Regions from separate parts of the Empedobacter sp. ULE_I140 genome, predicted to be linked through region 2. Evidence: riboswitches for the same ligand, from Rfam matches in the RefSeq annotation. Region 2 holds a riboswitch; each other region holds the start of a gene.
The links. Region 2 has a riboswitch for cobalamin ahead of ACTS9J_RS02520 (TonB-dependent receptor plug domain-containing protein). Riboswitches for the same ligand answer to the same signal wherever they lie in the genome.

Region 1: it holds a riboswitch for cobalamin, as region 2 does, so the genes downstream of both, ACTS9J_RS01440 (TonB-dependent receptor) here and ACTS9J_RS02520 (TonB-dependent receptor plug domain-containing protein) in region 2, are expected to answer to the same signal.
Region 3: it holds a riboswitch for cobalamin, as region 2 does, so the genes downstream of both, cobT (nicotinate-nucleotide--dimethylbenzimidazole phosphoribosyltransferase) here and ACTS9J_RS02520 (TonB-dependent receptor plug domain-containing protein) in region 2, are expected to answer to the same signal.

The regions. Positions count from the first base shown of each region.
Region 1 covers NZ_JBQMTX010000001.1:301,710-306,327, forward strand. Annotated here, with positions in the region: rRNA gene ACTS9J_RS01425 (23S ribosomal RNA) at 1-1,019, shown strand, start outside; rRNA gene rrf (5S ribosomal RNA) at 1,230-1,338, shown strand; gene ACTS9J_RS01435 (cytochrome c oxidase assembly factor Coa1 family protein) at 1,862-2,317, shown strand; cobalamin riboswitch at 2,381-2,564, shown strand; gene ACTS9J_RS01440 (TonB-dependent receptor) at 2,664-4,618, shown strand, end outside.
Region 2 covers NZ_JBQMTX010000001.1:544,363-548,980, forward strand. Annotated here, with positions in the region: gene ACTS9J_RS02515 (YncE family protein) at 1-688, opposite strand, end outside; gene ACTS9J_RS02520 (TonB-dependent receptor plug domain-containing protein) at 693-2,501, opposite strand; cobalamin riboswitch at 2,536-2,678, opposite strand; gene ACTS9J_RS02525 (TM2 domain-containing protein) at 2,853-3,104, shown strand; gene ACTS9J_RS02530 (pyruvate dehydrogenase complex E1 component subunit beta) at 3,263-4,240, shown strand; gene ACTS9J_RS02535 (DUF5686 family protein) at 4,317-4,618, shown strand, end outside.
Region 3 covers NZ_JBQMTX010000001.1:2,868,153-2,872,770, reverse strand. Annotated here, with positions in the region: gene ACTS9J_RS13905 (DUF2071 domain-containing protein) at 1-639, shown strand, start outside; gene cobC (alpha-ribazole phosphatase) at 641-1,201, opposite strand; gene ACTS9J_RS13895 (adenosylcobinamide-GDP ribazoletransferase) at 1,186-1,962, opposite strand; gene cobT (nicotinate-nucleotide--dimethylbenzimidazole phosphoribosyltransferase) at 1,956-2,975, opposite strand; cobalamin riboswitch at 3,077-3,206, opposite strand; gene ACTS9J_RS13885 (hypothetical protein) at 3,185-3,604, opposite strand; gene ACTS9J_RS13880 (hypothetical protein) at 3,949-4,260, shown strand; gene ACTS9J_RS13875 (response regulator) at 4,320-4,618, shown strand, end outside.

The sequences.
Region 1 (4,618 bases), 240 kb from region 2:
GGAGCTTAGAGGTAACTCGAAGGTTTTGACTGAAGCCCCAGTAAACGGCGGCCGTAACTATAACGGTCCTAAGGTAGCGAAATTCCTTGTCGGGTAAGTTCCGACCTGCACGAATGGTGTAACGATCTGGGCACTGTCTCAACCATGATCTCGGTGAAATTGTAGTATCGGTGAAGATGCCGGTTAATCGCAACGGGACGAAAAGACCCTGTGAACCTTTACTATAGCTTTGTATTGACTTCGGGTAAATAATGTGTAGGATAGGTGGGAGACTATGAAGCAGTATCGCTAGGTATTGTGGAGTCATTGTTGAAATACCACCCTTTATTTACTTGGAGCCTAACTTCTTTATGGAAGGACAGTGCATGGTGGGTAGTTTGACTGGGGTGGTCGCCTCCAAAAGAGTAACGGAGGCTTTCAAAGGTACCCTCAGCACGCTTGGTAACCGTGCGTAGAGTGTAATGGCATAAGGGTGCTTGACTGTGAGACCAACAAGTCGATCAGGTGCGAAAGCAGGACATAGTGATCCGGTGGTTCCGTATGGAAGGGCCATCGCTCAAAGGATAAAAGGTACTCCGGGGATAACAGGCTAGTCTCCCCCAAGAGCTCACATCGACGGGGAGGTTCGGCACCTCGATGTCGGCTCGTCACATCCTGGGGCTGGAGAAGGTCCCAAGGGTTGGGCTGTTCGCCCATTAAAGTGGCACGCGAGCTGGGTTCAGAACGTCGTGAGACAGTTCGGTCTCTATCTGTTGTGATCGTTAGAAGTTTGAGCGGAGTTGACTCTAGTACGAGAGGACCGTGTTGAACAAACCTCTGGTGTATCAGTTGTGCCGCCAGGTGCACCGCTGAGTAGCTACGTTTGGAAGAGATAAGCACTGAAAGCATATAAGTGCGAAACTCGCCGCAAGATAAGACTTCTTTAAAGGGTCGTTGTAGACTACAACGTTGATAGGCTATAGATGTAAAGGCAGTGATGTCATAGTCGAGTAGTACTAATTACCCATAGACTTTTTCTAAAAAAGTAGAACGAATCAAAGATAATGATAGCAATATCAAAAATTAAAAAGATTAAATACTAAGATTGATTTAATCGTCATAGAGAAGGTTAGTTAATCTTATTTGGATTAATAATGTAATACCAAAGATTGTGTGAAGGCTTTAAGCTTAATGCATAGAGCTTCTAATAATGTCAAGATATAATAGGAACTAAACCTATACAAAAATATTAGGGTGACTATAGCTGCAGGGCTCACCTCTTCCCATTCCGAACAGAGAAGTTAAGCCTGCCTGCGCCGATGGTACTGTTACTTACGGGAGAGTAGGTCGTCGCCAGTTTTTATCAAAAGCCTCAAGTGAACAACTTGAGGCTTTTTTTGTGGTTATACGTCGCGCTTTAGCTGAACGCTGTAAGCTTTACGCATCTCCAGACTATGTTTTATAAAACAAGAAGCTTGCTTTCATCCAACAAGAGGCTTCTAATTAGTCAACAAGAAGCTTCTTCTTGATAAAAAGAAAGCTTCCTTTTTACAACTAACTCAGAACTTACAACTCATAACTCGATAACACTCCTTTGTAGATTTTTATTGTCAGTCTTAAATCTTATGTCTTATAACTTATTACTCAAAACTCAGAACTTAAAACCCGCGTTAGGGATAGCAGTGGAAATCCTTTTGTAGAAATTGTATTTCCTGTAATCACTTCTAATCTTCTTTTACAAAAGATTGCAACGGATAGCCCGACCGAGCGATTTGCATTAGCTGTGTTTGTATTATTTTGCTTATTCTATGAATAATATAAATGGAAGGCAAAGAGCGAGGGAACGCCCAAATTTATTATCTTTACTCAAAACCTATATATTATGGAAGAAAATCAGTATGATAATCAATTGTTACCAAAGGAAAGTTGGTTTAAACGTAATTGGAAATGGGTTGTGCCTGTTGGCTGTTTGTCGTTTGTGATTTTATTTTTTGGATTGTTAATTGGTGGTGCTTTTTGGGGTTTTAGTAAGATAACTTCGGATAGTGATGTAACGAAACATGCAATTAATATTATTAATCAAAATGTTGAAGTTCAGCAGAAATTGGGTACGGATGTTAAAACGAACGGAGTTTTTACTGGAAATATTTCTATTACAAATGATATTGGTGAAGCTAACATTTCTGTACCTATAAAAGGAACAAAAGGTTCTGGAACTGCAATTATTGTAGGAGAGAAAGAATTTGATAAATGGAATTATGAAAAGATTGCGGTTCAGGTTGATGAAACTGGAGAAGTGATCGAAATAAATAAAGTAAAAGAAGAAGCTAACGAATGAGTTAGCTTTTTTTATTTAGCAATTATTGATAAAGATTTAATTGTTTATTCAAAATAATAATTTTACTTTTGATTAACATTTGGTGCGAACTTAACCGTTCGGTAACAGGGAATCAGGTGAAAATCCTGAACAGACCCGCTGCTGTAAGCTCCATATTTTTTAGATACATTATATCCACTGTTTTTAATGGGAAGGATTTCTAAAAAAGGAGTAAGTCAGAAGACCTACCAAAATGATAAATGTTGAATGCTTTCGGGGACTAAAGCGTGAAGTTCAAATTTTGGATAGGTTCGTCCTTTCAATACTTCTTCATATACTCTCGTTAGCAACAATTGATTATTGCTAAATGAGAAATCTAAAAACTATAATTATTTGTTGCAGCTTGATTTTGCTTTCATGTCGCATAGCCTCTGCGCAAATTATTCATGATAGTATTTTAGAGCTTCAGCAAGTTAATATTTTAAAAAATAATGTAAAAGCCGTTGTTCCTGTTCAGGAATTGAAAGGAGCGGAACTAGAGGCTTTAAATAGCCATTCTGTGGCAGATGCTGTTCGTTTTTTTGCAGGAGTGCAAATTAAAGATTACGGTGGAGTTGGAGGTTTAAAAACTATTGATGTTCGTGGGATGGGATCTCAACATGTTGCAGTTTTTTATGATGGAATTCAACTTGGAAATGCGCAGAATGGAATTGTCGATTTAGGAAAATTTTCTTTAGACGATATGGAAATGATTTCTTTATATAATGGTCAAAAAAGTAATATTTTTCAATCAGCGAAAGATTATGCTTCTGCTTCTGCTATTTATCTTCAAACCAAAAAACCTGTTTTCATTGGTGATAAAAAAACGAATGCTACACTTCGTTATAAGATAGGTTCGATTCAATTAATCAATCCTTCTATTCGTATTGAACAAAAAATTACGGACAGATTATGTGCTGTTTTGAGTGCTGAATATGTTAAAACCAATGGTGTATATAAATTTCGTTATCAACGCAAAAATTTGGATGGAACAACTGCATACGATACAGTTTTGAAACGTAGAGATGGACAAGTTGATGCGAAACGTTTGGAATTAGGATTGATCGGAAAAGGAAATCAATCGAATTGGAATGTAAAAGGATATTTATATGATTCTGATCGTGGAATTCCTGCCGCAATTGTTCGTGGTCGATTTGATGGACGTGGACAAACTTTGGTTGATCGAAATTATTTTGTTCAAGGAAAATATGAAAAACGATTCAGAAACTTTCAATCGAAGATAAACGCAAAATTTGCTTACGATTTCACTCATTATACAGATACAGTTTCGACCGTAAAAACAGAAAATAAGTACACACAACGCGAGTTTTATGTGTCTTGGGCAAATCTTTATTCGATTACAGATAATTGGGATGTGAATGTTGCAACAGATTATCAGTTTAATAATATGGGAGCAGATTTAAAGAATTTTTCTTTTCCTTCTCGTCATACAAATCTTGTTGCGTTCGCGTCTACTTATCGTCTTGGAGGTTTGAGTTTGCAAGGAAGTTTATTGGGAACTTTTGTAAAAGAATCAGTAGAAATGAACACAAGTGCTCCAGATAAAAATGTATGGACGCCAACAATTATTGCCAATTATCAACCATTCAAATCTCATGATTTTAATGTCAGAGCATTTTACAAACGTATTTTTAGAATGCCAACGTTCAACGATTTGTATTATACTAGTATTGGTTATTCTAATCTTCGACCAGAATATTCAACTCAATATAATGTTGGTTTTACATATTCTAAATCAACTCCAAATTTTTTCAAAAATATTACAATTCAAGCCGATGCTTTTTACAATGAAGTAACTGATAAAATTGTTGCTGCGCCTTCGGGAAGCCTGTTTCGTTTTACGATGTTGAATTTGGATGAAGTTAGAATAAAAGGGTTGGATGTTAAAATTCGATCAACATTCCAACTAGGAGAAATAGAAGTTTCACCAATGCTTAACTATGGTTTTTTGCAAGCGTTGGATTATTCGAATTCGAAGAAAAGTTACTACAAAAATCAAATTCCATATACACCAAAACATAGTGGCTCTTTTGTGTTAGCTGCTTCTTATAAAACGTGGAATTTTAATTACAGTTTTATTTATGTGGGCGAACGTTACAATGTTCATCAAGATAATATTAAAATAAATCGTCTTAATCCTTGGTTTACAAATGATTTAGGAATACATAAAGAATTTAGGTTGAATCAAAATTTGTTCAAAGTTTCTTTTGAATTAAATAATATTTTGAATCAGCAATATGATGTGGTTTTAAATTATCCAAT
Region 2 (4,618 bases):
ATAAATTTCCGTTTTGAATTGTTAAATCTGTCGGAACATCACCAACATTTATACTTTTTTTATCATTTGTTTTAAGGTCAATAATTGTAACTGTTTTACCTGTTCCCCAGCCACCTTTTTGTGCAACATAAAGTTTGTTATTGTCAAGAATCATTTTTTCTGGACCTTCATCTACTTTATATTTTTCTACAAATGTTAAATCACTGATTTTGTATTTTGCAATAAAATCATCTGTCGTTACATTAGGATCTCCCCAGTTTGAGATATACAAAAATTGATCATCAGAAACGATATAACGAGGGTTGCTCATATTATCTGATGATGGAATTGTACTAATTTTTTTGAAAGTTGTGTTGTCTACAACTTCTACTTTATTAGAAACATTAAGAACAATATAAGCTTTGTTTCCTTTGAAATACATGCTTTGTCCTACAGAACCCAATTGTGCACCAGCGTTCGCAGTCTTGAAAATTTCTTGAACAGGATTTTTATCTCCCACTACAGTACTTGGATCATAATACGTAATATCAGCATTTCCTGCTTGAAATTTTCCTTCATTCAAAATAAAAATTCCTTTTGAATAGTTTCCATTTTCTGGATCATTTTTTACACTATCATCATCATTAGAACATGATTGTAAAAAAATTCCTGCTAAAGCTATAAGCGCAATAGATTTAAATTTAGTCATAGTTTTAAAATTTTATTTGTAATTGTATATTATAATTTGTGCCAGGTTGCCAACGATTTTCTTGCGTTTGATATTCTTGGTTAAACACATTATTCACTCTCATAGAAATGCTATAAAGTGGTGAAATTGTATAATTTAAACCAAAATTCATTAGCCAAAATCCATCAAGTGTTCTTTCTTCTTGCGAATCGGTAAAAACTTTACTTGTATAAATGTTTTGTACAAAAGCAGATAAACGTTTGTAAGTGTATTGTGCGCTCGCCGTCCATTTATGATTTGGGGAATACATCAGTTCCTTATTTTTAAATTTATCTTTTGTTTTGGTGTATGCATAAGTTGTATTGAAACTAAATGCATTCCATTTGTAGTTTCCAATCATTTCAAAACCATAGGTTTCAGCTTTGTTGATGTTCACAGGAACCCAATAAGAACTGTTTTGCGAACTCGGAATCCATTGAATCATATCACTCAACTTATTATAAAAAATATTGGTTTGAATGTTTAAATTTTTGTTGATAAAATCATTTCCAAGTTCAAATTGATAAGCTGATTCTGATTTCAAGTCCGGATTTCCACCAGTTTTCCAAAATAAATCATTGTACGTTGGATTTCTGAAATTTTTCGAAACATTTCCTCTTAATTGATACGAATGAATCGGACGATAATTAAAACCCAATGAATAAATAAATGGATTTTGGTACGTATCAGAAAAATCTTGACGAATACTCGCTTCGTATTCCAAAACATCTGATAATTTATGCTTCGCGATTAAGGCAAAATTGATTGAGTTTTGATCGCTTTTAGTCAAATTATTTCCACTTCCTTGATTATAATTAGCTTCAGATAAAAGCGAAAGCTCGAAATTATTGGTCAATTGATGATTCAGATAATATTTTAAAATATAGTTATCAACCTGTAAATCGTCCGAATAAGATTTGTGAATATTGTTGAAATAACTGCTTTCTTCTCGTATATAAGCTAATTTTAACTGCGATTGCCACTTTTCATTTGGATTGAAATTCCATTCTGTCATCAAACGGTAATCCTGATTTTCGTATCCAGAAGGCGTTGAACCAATGTCAACCAAAGGAAATTCGCGCTTTCCAAAATTGAACATCGAATAAAGTTTCAATTCATTTTTAGGATCGATTTTATAACCAAAATTTCCATTAATTGTATTGAAATAATATTTTCCATTCAAATTCTTCTTCATGTGATTCGGAATTTTGTAATCATTATCAGATTGATTTCGTTCGTAATCGATTGAAGAACTAAATTTTTCTGTACTATATTTCAACTGATATTTTCCCGACCACGTATCGTAACTTCCGTATCCTAAATTTATTTTTTGCTGTAAACCTTTGTCATACTCAAATTTATTCAACAAATGAATTGTACCGCCGATAGAACCTGTTCCATACGCAATACTTCCGCCTCCTGGTTTCACTAAAATTCCGTCAAACGAATTACTTGCAAATAAATTAAAATCCGTTTGTCCTGTTGTTTGCGAATTGAAATTTATTCCGTTCCAAATTACCGCTGTATGCGAAGCTAAAGTTCCACGAAACGAAGGCGAAGAAACCATTCCTCGTCCATTTTCTTTAAAATAAATTGGCGTTTGCGCTTGTAAAACTTGCGTCAGTTGATTAGGATTTTGCTCTAAAATACTATCATTAAGTTTGATAATACTTTGAGATTTGTAATGATTTTTAAGAAAAGCATCGTTCAAAATCAAAGGTTTCAAATTGATGGTATCCGTCTGTGCAAAAGCAATTCCAGCGATAAGATTAAAACAAAGAAAAAGTTTTTTCATATTAAAATCTGTTTTTCCTCCGAAAACATTTTCTATTAATTTGTTAGCAATGGCAGGTTTCCTGACTTATTCTTTTACAAAAAGTATGTTAGAATTTACAGTTGCGGGGACAGTTTTGGAATTGAACCAAATTCCCTTTTAACTCACTCGTTGAGCACCATTTTATGCAAATGTAAAGAAAAGCAATTGATTTTATAAAAAGTAGATTGTTAAATCGTTAACCTTAAATTAAGATCAGATTTATTTTATTTGTACAGTATTCAAAATCATTATATCTAGTGATTTTTAAGAATGATGGACAAATTAAATTTGTAACCAACAAAAACAATTATTATTTAAACTTTAAAAACGATGGAAAACAATCAGCCGTACAAATCAGAGAAAAAAATCATTGCTGGAATTTTAGGAATTTTAGTAGGATATTTAGGAATTCATAAATTCTATTTAGGATATACAAAAGAAGGAGTTATTCAAATTATTGCCACTTTTGTAACATTTGGATTTGCTGGACTTATTGGATTTATTGAAGGGATTATTTATTTGACTAAATCTGACGAAGAGTTTGATAAAACATATGTAGAAGGTCACAAAGGCTGGTTCTAAAATAGAGATTACATTCTTTTTTAAATATTTTTCGATCCCAAAATAACTTTAGATTATTTTGGGATTTTTTTATTGAATGAATTCGTTTTAAATAATTCGCAAGTTTTTTATTACATTTGCTTTAGGAAAAAATATAATAAAGAACGAAATCGCATAAAATGGCTATAAAAACATTTAGAGAAGTAATCGCAGAGGCAATGAGTGAAGAAATGCGTCGCGATGAATCTATATTTTTAATTGGAGAAGAAGTAGCAGAATACAACGGAGCGTACAAAGCTTCGAAAGGAATGTTAGACGAATTTGGAGCAGAACGTGTAATTGATGCGCCAATCGCAGAGGCTGGTTTTTCTGGAATCGCAATTGGATCTACAATGACGGGATGTCGTCCAATCGTAGAATATATGACATTCAACTTCTCATTAGTGTCTATTGACCAAATTATCAATAACGCTGCAAAAATTTATCAAATGTCAGGAGGACAATTCAACTGTCCAATTGTATTTAGAGGACCTACTGCTTCTGCAGGACAATTAGGTGCAACACACTCACAAGCTTTTGAGAATTGGTATGCAAATGTACCAGGTCTTAAAGTAATTGTTCCTTCAAACCCTTATGATGCAAAAGGTTTATTAAAATCTGCAATTCGTGATAACGATCCAGTAATTTTCATGGAATCTGAACAGATGTATGGAGATAAAATGGAAATGCCAGATGAAGAATACACAATCGAAATTGGTAAAGCAGAAATCAAACGTGAAGGTACAGATGTAACGTTAGTTTCTTTCGGGAAAATTATTAAGCAAGCTTACATTGCTGCTGATGAATTAGCAAAAGAAGGAATTTCTGTAGAAGTAATTGACTTACGTACAGTTCGTCCATTAGATTATGATACAATTTTCAAATCTGTTAAGAAAACAAATCGTTTGGTAGTTTTAGAAGAAGCTTGGCCTTTCGCTTCAGTTGCTTCAGAAATTACATATATGGTTCAACAAAAAGCATTTGATTATTTAGATGCACCAATCAAACGTATCACAACAAAAGATACATCAGCACCTTATGCTCCAAACTTGTATGAGACTTGGATTCCTAATGCAAAAGATGTAGTTGAAGCTGTAAAAGCTGTGATGTATAAATAATTAAGATTTATAAACTATATTTGTAAAGTCTAGCATACATTTTGCTAGACTTTATTTTTTTAACCAAATCTTATTGATGAAAAGTTATATAACAGCTTTTTTTATAGTTGTTCTAGCGTCTGTTCACGCGCAAGTAAAAATCCAAGGAAAGGTCATCGATTCTGAAACTCAGAAGCCTATTCCTTACGCAGATATTCGTTTACCAGAACTTAAAGTAAGTGCAACATCAAACTCTGATGGTACTTTTTATATCGAATCTAGTTCGAATACAAATAAAATTGTCGTATCAAAAAATGGATACGAAACTTCTGATTATGTAATCGAAAATAAAATCGATTATAATTTTATTGCTCAATTATTTTTAGCAGAAGACAATAC
Region 3 (4,618 bases), 2.3 Mb from region 2:
AAGATTTTACCCCAACCTTTTCGTCGAAAATTGTACAAAGGAAAAACAATTGCTGGTATTTGTTTGATTCGATTGAAAGATATAAAACCAAAAGGTTTGCCTGATTTTGTAGGAGTGAATTCTGAAAATGCAGCGCATCGAATTGCGGTTGAATGGGAGGAAAATGGCGTGACAAAAGAAGGTGTATATATTCCGAGGCGAGATACTTCGCTAAAATTGAATACGCTTGTTGGTGGTCGAATTTTTCCTGGGAAACATTATTTTGCGAAGTTTAATGTTATAGAAGAAAACGATAATTATCATTTAGATTTCACGAGTTCTGACGATACACGAATTGAAATTGATGCAAAAAAATCTGTTGAATTTAATTCGAATTCGATTTTCGAAACGTTGGATGAAGTTTCAAAATTCTTCGAGAATGGTTCTGTCGGTTATTCTCCACATGGAAATAATTTTGAAGGTCTAAAACTCGAAACCTATAATTGTGAAGTAGAATCTTTGGAAGTTTTACATGTGAAATCAAGCTTTTTTGAAAATGAAACAATCTTTCCAAAAGGTTCTGTTCAGTTTGATAACGCAATTCTGATGACCAATATCGAACATGAATGGAAGTCGTTAGAAAAGATAAAATGTTTGTAGTTTATTCTTTGCTCAAAATAAAATCTTCCTCATTTGTTTTTCCTAAATTAAACTGAAACATTTCACCATAATTTATAGGTATTTTGAATGCATTTTTGATTGGTATTTGCAACAAATAACACCACATCAAACGTATGATTCCGCCATGTGTAACAATCAGCACTTTTTCGTGTTGAGTATTTCGTAATTCGTCCATAAAATTAAAAAGTCTTTCTGATATTTCTTGCATCGATTCACCATTTGGTGTTTTAGTTTCGACAAAATCGGCGTACCAAGGTTCTATTTCTAACGAAGGAATTTCGTTCCACGATTTCATTTCCCAATCTCCAAAATTGAATTCTTTTAATCGTTCATCAAAAATAATTTCATTCGAGAAAGTTTCTGCTAATCGTTGACAGCGACTCAGTGGACTTGAAAAAATTATCTCAAAGTCGTTTTCGATCTTAGTATGAATTTGTACTACTTCTTGATGAAAAGTATCAGCTAATTCCACATCAGTTTGTCCGTAACAAACCGATGAAGGAACATTAACTTTTGTATGTCGAATTACAGAAACTTGCATAGAATTAAAACGCCAAGATAAAACAAAACTTCGGTAACTTGTTGCACTGTTCCCAAGCAATCGCCCGTATATCCGCCAATATATTTTTTGAAATACCAGCCCAAATAAACTTTTCCTATGTAACAAAGTGGTAAAATCAACAAGAATTTCCATTCGCTAAAAACAATAAAAGGCAAAAGACAGAAAAGAGAACTTATGACAAGATTTTTTATCGGAAGTGCTTTATTTGCCATAGGTTTCGATTTACTTTTGTCGATATCTGTCACATATTCGTGGGTATAAATCATCATTCCAGAAAAAAAACGACTAACCGAATGTGCTGAAATTAAAGTAAAAATCATCAACCAAAAATTATTTTCTGCAATATGAACCAATGAAGTAAATTTCAATAACAACAATAAGATAACGCCAATTACGCCGTAAGCTCCAATTCGGCTATCTTTCATAATTGTCAAGATTTTTTCTTTGCCATAACCACCTCCAAAACTATCGCAAACATCGGTGAAACCGTCTTCGTGAAAGGCGCCAGTCAACAAAACACTTGTAATCATTGTCATAATAATGGCGATATCAACAGGTAAAATAAATTGACAAATAGTATAAATCAATGCGTTGAAAGCGCCAACTAATAAACCAATTGCTGCATAATATTTTTGTGATTGATTCATAATTTCGTTGCTATATGGAATTTTGAACGGAATCGGAATTCTTGTAAAAAACATCAAAGCTGTTAAAAAATAAGTGATTTCCTTTTTTAGCATTCTACTTCAGTTTCTTTGTTACTAACGCCTGCAGATTCGAAACTTGCCATGTCATTGTAAAAGTTTACAGCACTTTTGATAATTGGATAAGCCAACGCACAACCGGTTCCTTCGCCAACGCGCAAATTGATGTTCAGAATTGGTTCTTCGTTGAAATAATTCAATAAATATTGGTGTCCAGATTCATCACTTTGATGACAGAAAATAGCGTTATTTAAAATTTCTGGCTTTAATTTCGACGCAACTAAAATTGCAGCCGAAGCGATGTAACCATCAATCATCAACAGTATATTGTGTTCGTAAGCAGATAGCATTGAAGCTGTCATTTGAGCAACTTCAAAACCGCCAAAAGTGGCTAAAATTTGTTTTGGATCAGTAATTTTTCCATGTGTTTTCTTCGCTTCATTTAGAATATTCATTTTATTCTGTAATTGCTCATCATTCAAACCTGTTCCGCGTCCTACACATTGCTCCAAAGGTAAATCAGTCAAATAATGAACAAGCATTGACGAAGAAGAAGTGTTCCCAATTCCCATTTCGCCAAAACCAATAATATTTGTTCCGTTTTGAGCGATTTCGTTCACAATTGTCTTCGAATAATCAAAACATTGTTCCAATTGATCGAAGGTCATGGCAGGTTCGTACAAGAAATTTTTGGTTGATTTGGCTACTTTACAATTTTTCAAAACCGAATAATCCGCGAAATCATAATTTACACCAGCGTCAACAATGGTTAAATCAATCTCATTTTGATTACAAAAAACATTAATTGCCGCCCCATTATTTAGGAAATTAAAAACCATTTGAGGCGTAACTTCCGCAGGGTACGCACTAACACCAGATTGTGCAATTCCATGGTCGCTTGCGAAAACAATCAGATGAGGTTTTGTTAATTCTAACTGTTTTTTTTGTTGAACCAAACCAATTTTAAGTGCGATTTTTTCTAATAAACCTAAGGCTCCAAGCGGTTTTGTTTTAAGATCAATAATGTGTTGAATTTCTTCTTTTTGCATTTGATACTAAATTAAATTTTAATAAAAAATGCTTTCGAAATCAAGTGCAATCAATTCAACAAATAATAAAATACATGTAGTTTTGATTGAGCTTCAATCGCGAAAGCATCATCTAAAAAGTGATCTGGCTTATAGTTTTTCTCTACTTACAGTTGCGCGACAGCTCGAGATTTGCACTCGATTCCCTTTTGTGTTAGCAAGGTAATAAATTATTTTTCTGGGACAAAATTTTCATCAATCACTATATCTCCCATCAAAACGACTTGCTCTTCAAAATCAGAAGTGTTTAAATTAACTTTATTCGGAAAATTTTTAAATGAATAAGATTTATAAACTTCTGAATTTATTTCATTTGAAGCTAATCTTAGGTTAAGTTCAGTATTTTTTAAAGTCTCAAATTGTATTGTATATTCCTCGCCAACGTTTAATTTACTTTCTACTAATTCATCATTAATTAACAAACGATATGTTTTGATTTCTAAGTTAGAATTTCCAAAATTAACTTTTATTTTGAATTTTATTTTTTCTTTTTGAATCGAATCATTTTTTGCAACTAAAGGTTCTGTACAATTTGGTTTATCCTGTCCATTTGTACATGAATTTAATAACCCAAAAGCAGAAAAAATCATGACATTATAAATCGTTTTCTTAAAAAGATTTAGACCTAATTGACTTGGATGAAAAATACCACAATGAACGTTGCTTTTCTGAAATTCATTCTAAATTTCGTCATTTGTCAAATTAGAAAAGTCAGTGATTTTATGTTGACATTTTGTACAGAAATTTTTGTTTGTTAATTTCTTTTTGGAAGGAATTGGATTTTTCATATTTTTTAATGTTTAGAGTTATAATAGAGATGATTTTATGAATAAAAAGGTTGATTTTATTTTTAGAAATAATAGATTTAGAATATTTGGATTTATGTAATATCTTTAACCACCTCTACTTACCTTTTAAATAAGATCAATTTTTAATGGAAAATTTTCACATCCCAACGAACGAAAAGCAAAGATTGCAAGCCGTTTACGATTATAATTTGCAAGGACATGATAAAGACGAAGAGTTGGAGGTTTTTGCAAATGCTGCGAGTTTGATTTGTAATGCGCCAATTGCGTTAATTTCTATTTTTGATGAAAATTATCAAGTGATTAAAGCAAATTGTGGAATAGATGTAGATATTGTTCCACGTCAACAAACTATTTGTCAATTTTCTTTAATGGAAGAAGAAATTTTGGTGATTGATGATGTGACGAAATTTGAACCTGCAAAAATATTGCTGGAGTAAAAGCTGCAAATATTAAGTTTTATGCTGGTGTTCCGTTGATTGATGACAATGGAAATGTTTTGGGGACATTATGTGTAAACGATCATTATCCAAGAACGTTAGACGAAAAACAACGCAATTTATTGATTCAATTAGGGAAAAATATTACAAAATTATTGGTCAGTAAAAAACGAAAAAAAGACGCTGCTTACTTTCAAAATATCTATAAAATTTCGAATAATTTAATTGGAGTTGCTGATATTAATGGTGTATTGAAATCAATTAACCCAGCTTTTAAAAAAGTTTTAGAAGTTAAAAATGACCAATTAATTCGTTCAAAAAATTTCTTAGACTTTGTTTCGGAAAAGGATAAGAAAAA